Linked DNA regions of Aliidongia dinghuensis. The protein of the gene in region 1 interacts with the protein of each later gene in a pairwise test. Links are inferred from orthologs where the notes say so. Each region holds a gene or a part of one and is shown on either strand. Other genes may lie near its edges.

Evidence for each region. Proteins that work in one complex are often made in the same cells at the same time.
Region 2: the proteins of secD (region 1) and pheT interact in binary tests that used the Escherichia coli proteins (3 or more experiments, as listed by UniProt). The link is inferred for Aliidongia dinghuensis from one-to-one orthologs.

What each region holds. Positions count from the first base shown.
Region 1 is NZ_BMJQ01000004.1:298,240-301,798, reverse strand. The notes cover bases 385-3,269. They hold secD (protein translocase subunit SecD), read right to left. Parts: upstream 2,674-3,269; coding sequence 1,096-2,673; downstream 385-1,095. Other genes in these bases: yajC (preprotein translocase subunit YajC), read right to left, coding at 2,677-3,189; secF (protein translocase subunit SecF), read right to left, coding at 385-1,082. Also shown: IEY58_RS09665 (Mth938-like domain-containing protein), read right to left, coding at 1-128; more of secF, read right to left, coding at 141-384; IEY58_RS09645 (ATP-binding protein), read left to right, coding at 3,425-3,559. UniProt on the Escherichia coli protein: Part of the Sec protein translocase complex. Interacts with the SecYEG preprotein conducting channel. SecDF uses the proton motive force (PMF) to complete protein translocation after the ATP-dependent function of SecA.
Region 2 is NZ_BMJQ01000016.1:172,249-175,689, forward strand. Bases 338-3,441 are described here. They hold pheT (phenylalanine--tRNA ligase subunit beta), read right to left. Parts: upstream 3,042-3,441; coding sequence 633-3,041; downstream 338-632. Other genes in these bases: IEY58_RS26590 (methyl-accepting chemotaxis protein), read right to left, coding at 338-495; pheS (phenylalanine--tRNA ligase subunit alpha), read right to left, coding at 3,038-3,441. In the rest of the region: more of IEY58_RS26590, read right to left, coding at 1-337.

The DNA.
Region 1 (3,559 bases):
CAGGCAAGCGTCTCGTCCGGGAACAGCAGGATGGCCCCTTGATGGAGCGTGCCGCTCACCCGGAAGCCTTCGGTGCCGTAGCGCTCGAGCACCTGCTTGCCGGCCGGGATGATCGGCGTCACGTCCATGGGGCGGCCCTTTTAAGCCTTGGTCGGCGCCGTTCCTGCCGGCGCCGGCTTCTCGCCGCCGCGGCGCGGCTTCGCGTGCAGCAGCAGCGGCGCCGCGATGAACAGCGACGAATAGGTGCCGATCACGATACCCCAGAGCATCGCGGCGCTGAAGCCGCGGATGACCTCGCCGCCGAACAGCAGGAGCGCCAGCACGGCCACCGCCGTCACCGACGAGGTGAGCACGGTGCGCGACAGCGTCTCGTTCAGGCTCAAGTCGATGACGCCGCCGAGCGGCATCTGCTTGAACTTGCGCATGGTCTCGCGCACGCGGTCATAGATCACGACCGTGTCGTTGATCGAATAGCCGGCGATGGTCAGGATCGCGGCGAGCGTCGTCAGATTGAACTCGAGCTGCAGCAGCGAGAACAGGCCCAAGGTCGTGATCACGTCGTGGAAGGTCGAGATCACGGCGCCGAGGCCGAACTGCCACTCGAAGCGGAACCAGACATAGGCCGCGATCGCCAGGATCGCCAGCATGGTCGCGATCGTGCCCGCATGGATGAGCTCGCCGCCGACCTTGGGGCCGACCACCTCCGTGCGGCGGTATTCATAAGTTGGGCCGAGCGAGTTCCGGGCGGTCTCGACTCCCTTGTTCTGCGCCGCGTCGTCGCCCGGCTGGCGCGGCAGGCGGATCAGCACGTCGTCCGGCTGGCCGAAGGTCTGCAGCGACACTTCGCCCAAACCCAGCCCGTTGAGCTGGCCGCGCATGGCCTCGAGATCAGCCTTGCCGCCCGGGGCCTTCACTTCCATGACGATGCCGCCGCGGAAGTCGATGCCGAAATTGAGGCCCCTGGTCGCGAGCAGACCGACCGACGCGAGTGTCAGCAGGATCGAGACCACAAAGCCCAGCGTGTGCAGCTTCACGAACGGAATGTGCGGCGGCTCATGCAGAAAAACTAAAAGCGGGCGCATGGATCGGTTGACCTTAGATCGGGATCGCCTTGGGGCGCGTACGGCGCAGCCACCAGACGACGAGGAGACGGGACACCAGCATGGTGGTGAAGAGCGAGGTCAGGATGCCGAGGCAGAGCGTGACCGCGAAGCCCTTGACCGGTCCCGAACCCAGCTCGAACAGCAGCGAGCCGGCGATCAGGTGGGTGACGTTGGCGTCGATGATCGTCGCATAGGCGCGGCTGAACCCGGCGTCGATCGCGGAGATGACGCCGCGGCCGTGCCGCGCCTCCTCACGGATGCGCTCGTTCACCAGCACGTTGGCGTCGACCGCCATGCCGAGTGTCAGCGCAATGCCGGCGATGCCGGGCAGCGTCAGCGTGGCGCCGAGCGTCGAGAGCGCCGCCAGGAGCAGGCACAGGTTGAAGAACAGCGCGATGTTCGCATAGATGCCGAACAGGCCGTAGAACACGATCATGAAGACGCCGACGAGCCCGACCGCGACCAGGCAGGCGGTCGTGCCGGCCCGGATGGAGTCTGCGCCGAGGTCGGGGCCGACCGTGCGTTCCTCGAGGATCGTGAGCGGCGCCGGCAGCGCGCCCGCCCGAAGCAGCAGGGCCAGGTCGTTGGCACTCTGCACGGTGAAGCTGCCCGAAATGATGCCCTGGCCGCCGGTGATCGGCTCATTGATCACGGGCGCGGAGATCACCTTGTTGTCGAGCACGATGGCGAAGCGCTTGTGGACATTGTCGCGCGTCGTGTCGGCGAAGCGGCGGGCGCCCGAGGAATCGAACTTGAACTGGATGACCGGGCGATTGTCCTGGAAGGTCGCGGATGCGCTGGTGAGCGTGCCGCCGTCGACCATGACGCGCTTCTTGATGACGTATTCGGTCGGCTGCCCCTGGCGTGCCGCGGCATCGTCGCCCGGCAGGATTTCGTCGCCCGGCGGCAGATGGCCGGCCTTGGCCTCCTCCGGCGAGATACCCTCGTCGACCAGCTGGAAGGTCATCTTGGCGGTCCGGCCCAAGAGCTCCTTCACATGCTCCGGATTGTCGATGCCCGGCAGCTGCAGGAGGATGCGGTCCTCGCCCTCGCGCTGGATCGTCGGCTCCTTGGTGCCGGTCTCGTCGATGCGGCGGCGGATGATCTCGATCGACTGGTCGACGGCGGAGGTACGGCGCTGCGCGATCGACTGGGCGCTATAGGCGATGGAGAATTTGCCGTCCGGCGTCTGGCTGGCCTCGAGATCGGGATCGACGTCGCGCACCAGGCCCTTGGCCTTGTCGGCATCGCCCGCGTCGCGCAGCGTCACCGCGATATGGTCGCCCTCGACGGCGAGCTGGGTGTAGCCGATCTTGTCCTTGAGCAGCGCGGTCCGGAGCCCGTCGAGCGCGCCGTTCAAGCGCTCCTTGGTGACAGACTTCAGATCGACCTCGAGCAGCAGATGGCTGCCGCCCTGCAGGTCGAGGCCGTAGCTGATGCGCGGCGCCGGCATCCACGACGGCAGCTGTGCCACCACCGTCGCCGGCAGGACGTTGGGCAGCGCCAGGAACACGCCCGCGAGGCAGATGAGGATGACCGTCCAGGTCTTCCAGGGTTGAAAATTCAGCATCGGTTACTTCGGCGCATCCGTGGGCTTGGCGTCAGCGGCCTCGGTCTCCGGAGCCTTGCCGGCGGGCTTGGCCGGGCCGCGGCGCCGCTTGGCCGACCCGTCGGTGCCCTCGCCGCCCTCGCCCGTCTCGGCCTCCGCGTCCTTGGTCTCGCCCGACTTGCCGCCCTTGTCCTTGCCAGCGTCCTTGCCGGCCGGCTCCGGCTTCGAGAGAATCGTCGTGATCGTGCTGCGTACGACCCGCACCTTGATGCCCGCCGCGATCTCGACCTCGACCTCGTCGTCGTTGATGACGCGCGACACGCTCGCGATCATACCGCCGGCGGTGACGATCTTGTCGCCGCGACGGAGTGCCGCCAGCGCCGTCTTCAGTTGCTTCGCGCGCTGCTGCTGCGGCCGGATCAGCAGGAAATAGAACACGGCCGCGATCATGATCAGCGGCGCGAACTGCACGAGCTGAGCCTGGAAATCGCTGCCGCCACCAGCTGCGGTTTGCGCGAAGGCGGTCGAGAACAACATGCGAGGCGGACTCCTGAACGCGTGGTCGGTGTTCGGACGCAGCCGAACGGGCCGGCGGCGGGATCGCCGTCCGGAGGGGCGCATAGGTACGAGAAAGGACGGCAAAGAGCAATGGTCGGGAACGCCGCGCGCGACCCTGCCCCGATTCCCGCCCGGTTTTCTGCGCCGCGCCAGCTATGTTAGCGTCGCCCGCGCCTGCCGTTCCACCCGCCTTCCGTTCCAGTTCGAGAGACCGATGACCCAGCCCGCCTCGCTCGACCTTCTCCTGACCCGCATCGCCGATGCGCTCGACCGTCTGGCCCCGCCACCAGCGCCGCCCGTCGATCTCGCGGGGGCCGATGCCTTCTCCTGGCACGCCGAAAGCGACCGC
Region 2 (3,441 bases), on another replicon or contig:
CAGCGACGCGTCGTTCAAGCTGTCGATCACCGCGCCCACGGATTTGTACCAGGCATCCGTCGCTTTGATGTCGCGCTCGGCCTTGGGCTTCGCGGCATAGGCCTCGAGCTGGTCCCACTCTTGGCCCGCCGCACTCCAGCGCTGCTGCAGCTCGGCCGTCAGCCGGTCGAGACCGGCGCCACCGATGCGCGGCAGGACCGCGACGGCGGCCTTGAACTGAGCGGTCTGGTTCTCCCTGATTTCCTTCAGCTTCGGCTTCGGGTCATCGAGATTGAGAAGGGCGGTCTGCGTGTCGCCGCGTGTGACGCGCAGCACCTGCATGGCGCCGAACACCGTCCGATCGGCTTCGGCCAAGGTGACCAGCCGCCCGGCTGCGGCCGTCTCCCGGACGGCCGTCACGACGCGCAACCCCAGCACGATCACCAGAATCGCGCATAATGCGACGAACGCTGCTGTCAGCAGACTGCCGACGCGAAAATGAATCCCTCGGTTCATGTCGCTCCATCCGTTGGCGCGCGTCGCTCGCACGCTCTCGGAGATCGACATAACGCGAGAAAATTAACGAACTGATATAGTAATCGTGAAGAGTGTTCCCGCGCCCGTTGCAAGAGGCGCGGGATCCTCTCGGGCCGTCAGCCGCGGAGCACCGCGCCGGTCAGCTTGGTCACCTGCGCCACGATCGTCTTCGACACCGCCTCGATCGCCTCGTCGGTCAAGGTCGCCTCGACCGGCTGCAGCGTGACGGTGAGCGCCAGCGACTTCTTACCCTCCGGCACGCCCTGTCCGGTGTAGACGTCGAACAGGCGCACCTCCGTCACCAGCTTCTTGTCGGCGCCGCGCGCCGCGCGCAGCACCGCCTCAGCCGGCACGGTCTGGTCGACCAGGAAGGCAAAGTCGCGCTCGATCGGCTGGAACGGCGAGAGCTTCAGGAGCGGCCGCCCCTTCTGCGCCTTCACCGGCGGCACCGCGTCCAGGTAGACCTCGAATCCCACCGCCGGCCCCTTGAGACCGAGCGCCGTCACCAGGCGCGGGTGGATCTCGCCGAAATGGGCGAGCACTGTCTTCGGACCCAAGCGGATCGAGCCGCCGCGGCCCGGATGGTACCAACCCGGCGGATCGGCTGTGACCTGCAGGTTCTCGACCGGGGCTCCCGCCGCGGCGAGGGCGGCCAGCGCATCGGCCTTGGCGTCGAACGCATCGACCGGGGCGCCCGCGTTCCGCCACAGCTTCCTCGCCGTCCGGCCATGGCGGATGCCGGCCGCAACCAGTGCCTGGCCCTCCGGCGTGTCGTCGCGATATTGCGGGCCCAGCTCGAACAGCGCCGCGTCGCCATAGCCGCGGTCGGCATTGCGCTGCGCCGCGGTCAGCAGGTTCGGCAGGATCGACGGCCGCATGACGTCGAGGTCGCTCGAGATCGGGTTCGCGACCGCGAGCGACGCGTCCGCCGTACCGAACAGCCCGGCATTGCCGATGCCGAAGAGCGCGCTCGACATGAAGGAATAGGTCACCGCCTCGTGGAGGCCGCGTTCGGCAAGCGTGCGCCGGACAAGGCCGGCGCGGCGCTGGTTCGCGTCGACCGCCTGGCCCGGCAAGGCGCCGACCGGGCGAAGCGGCACGGCCGGAATATGGTCATAGCCGTGGAGACGCAGCACCTCCTCGACCAGGTCGGCCTCGCCCTCGATGTCGGCGCGCCACGACGGCAGCGACACGGCGAAATGGTCGCTAGCCTTGGCGACGGAACAGCCGAGATGGCTCAGGATCCGCGCGATGTCCTGGTCCGGCACGGTAACGGCGCCCAGCGTCTCGACCCGCTCCGGCCGGAGCGTCACGGTCCGCTGCCAATGCGGCTCGGCGCCGGTCACCGTGACCTCGCCCGGCTCGCCGCCGCACAGCTCCAGCACGAGCTTGGTCGCGATCTCGATGCCGTCGCGCACGAAGGCCGGATCGACGCCGCGCTCGAAGCGATAGCGCGCGTCCGACTGCACGCTGAGGCGACGGCCGGTCTCGGCCGTACGGGTCGGATCGAACAGCGCCGCCTCGATCAGCACGTCGACCGTGCCCTCGTCGCAGCCGGTCGTCTCGCCGCCCATGACGCCGCCGAGGCTGACGACGCCGCTCGCGTCCGAGATGGCGACCATGCCGGGCTCGAGCGCGTATTCCTTGCCGTTCAAGGCCAGGAGCGTCTCGCCGCCCTTGGCCGGATGCACGGTCAGGTCGCCCTTGACCTTCGCCACGTCGAACACGTGCAGCGGCCGGTTGACGTCGAACGTCATGTAGTTGGTGATGTCGACCAGCGCCGAGATCGGGCGGAGGCCGATCGAAGTCAGCCGCTCCTGCAGCCAGGCCGGGCTCGGCCCGTTCCTGACGCCACGGATGACGCGGCCGACGAACATCGGGCAGTCCTTCAGCGCCTCCCCGGCGATATGGATCTTGACCGGGCTCGGGAAACGGCCGGGGATCTTCTCGACCGCAAGCGGCTTCAGCGTACCGAGGCCGGCCGCCGCGAGATCGCGGGCGATGCCACGCACGCCCAGGCAGTCGGCCCGGTTCGGCGTGATCTTGATGTCGAGCAGCGGATCGTCGAGCCCGAGCACGGCCGCGAACGGCTCGCCGACGGGTGCTTCGGCCGGCAGCTCGATGATGCCCTCGTGATCCTCGCTCAGGCCCATCTCATAGGCCGAGCACATCATGCCGTTGGATTTGACGCCGCGGATCTCGCTGGGCTTCAGCACCAGGCCGGTCCGGGGAATGGTCGAGCCCGAGGGCGCGAACACGACTTTCAAGCCCGCCCGCGCATTGGGCGCGCCGCAGACGACCTGGATCGTTTCGGATCCGGTATCGACCTTGCAAAGCTTGAGCTTGTCCGCGTTCGGATGCTGCTCGGCCGAGACGACGTAGGCGACCTTGAACGGCGCCAGTGCGGCTCCCCGGTCCTCGATATTGTCGACCTCGAGCCCGAACATGGTGAGCGTCCGGGTCAGGGTCGCGAGGTCCGCATCGGTCTCGAGATGCTGCTTCAACCAGGAAAGCGTGGTCTTCATCGGCTGAGCCCTCCCGTCAGGCTCGGTCGTTCCAAGGGCAGGAAACCATAGTGGCGGAGCCAGCGCAGGTCCGACTCATAGAAGGTGCGGAGATCGGGGATGCCGTACTTCAGCATCGCGATGCGCTCGATGCCCATGCCGAAGGCGAAGCCCTGGTAGCGGGTCGGATCGATGCCGCAATTCGCCAGCACCTTCGGATGGACCATGCCGCAGCCCAGAATCTCGAGCCAGTCGCCATAGTTGCCGAGCTTCAGCTCGCCGCCCGAGCGCTTGCAGCCGATGTCGACCTCGGCGCCCGGCTCGACGAATGGGAAATAGCTCGGCCGGAAGCGGAGCGGCAGGTCGTCGATGTCGAAGAACGCGCGCAGGAATTCGGTAAGGCAGCCCTTCAAGTGCCCCA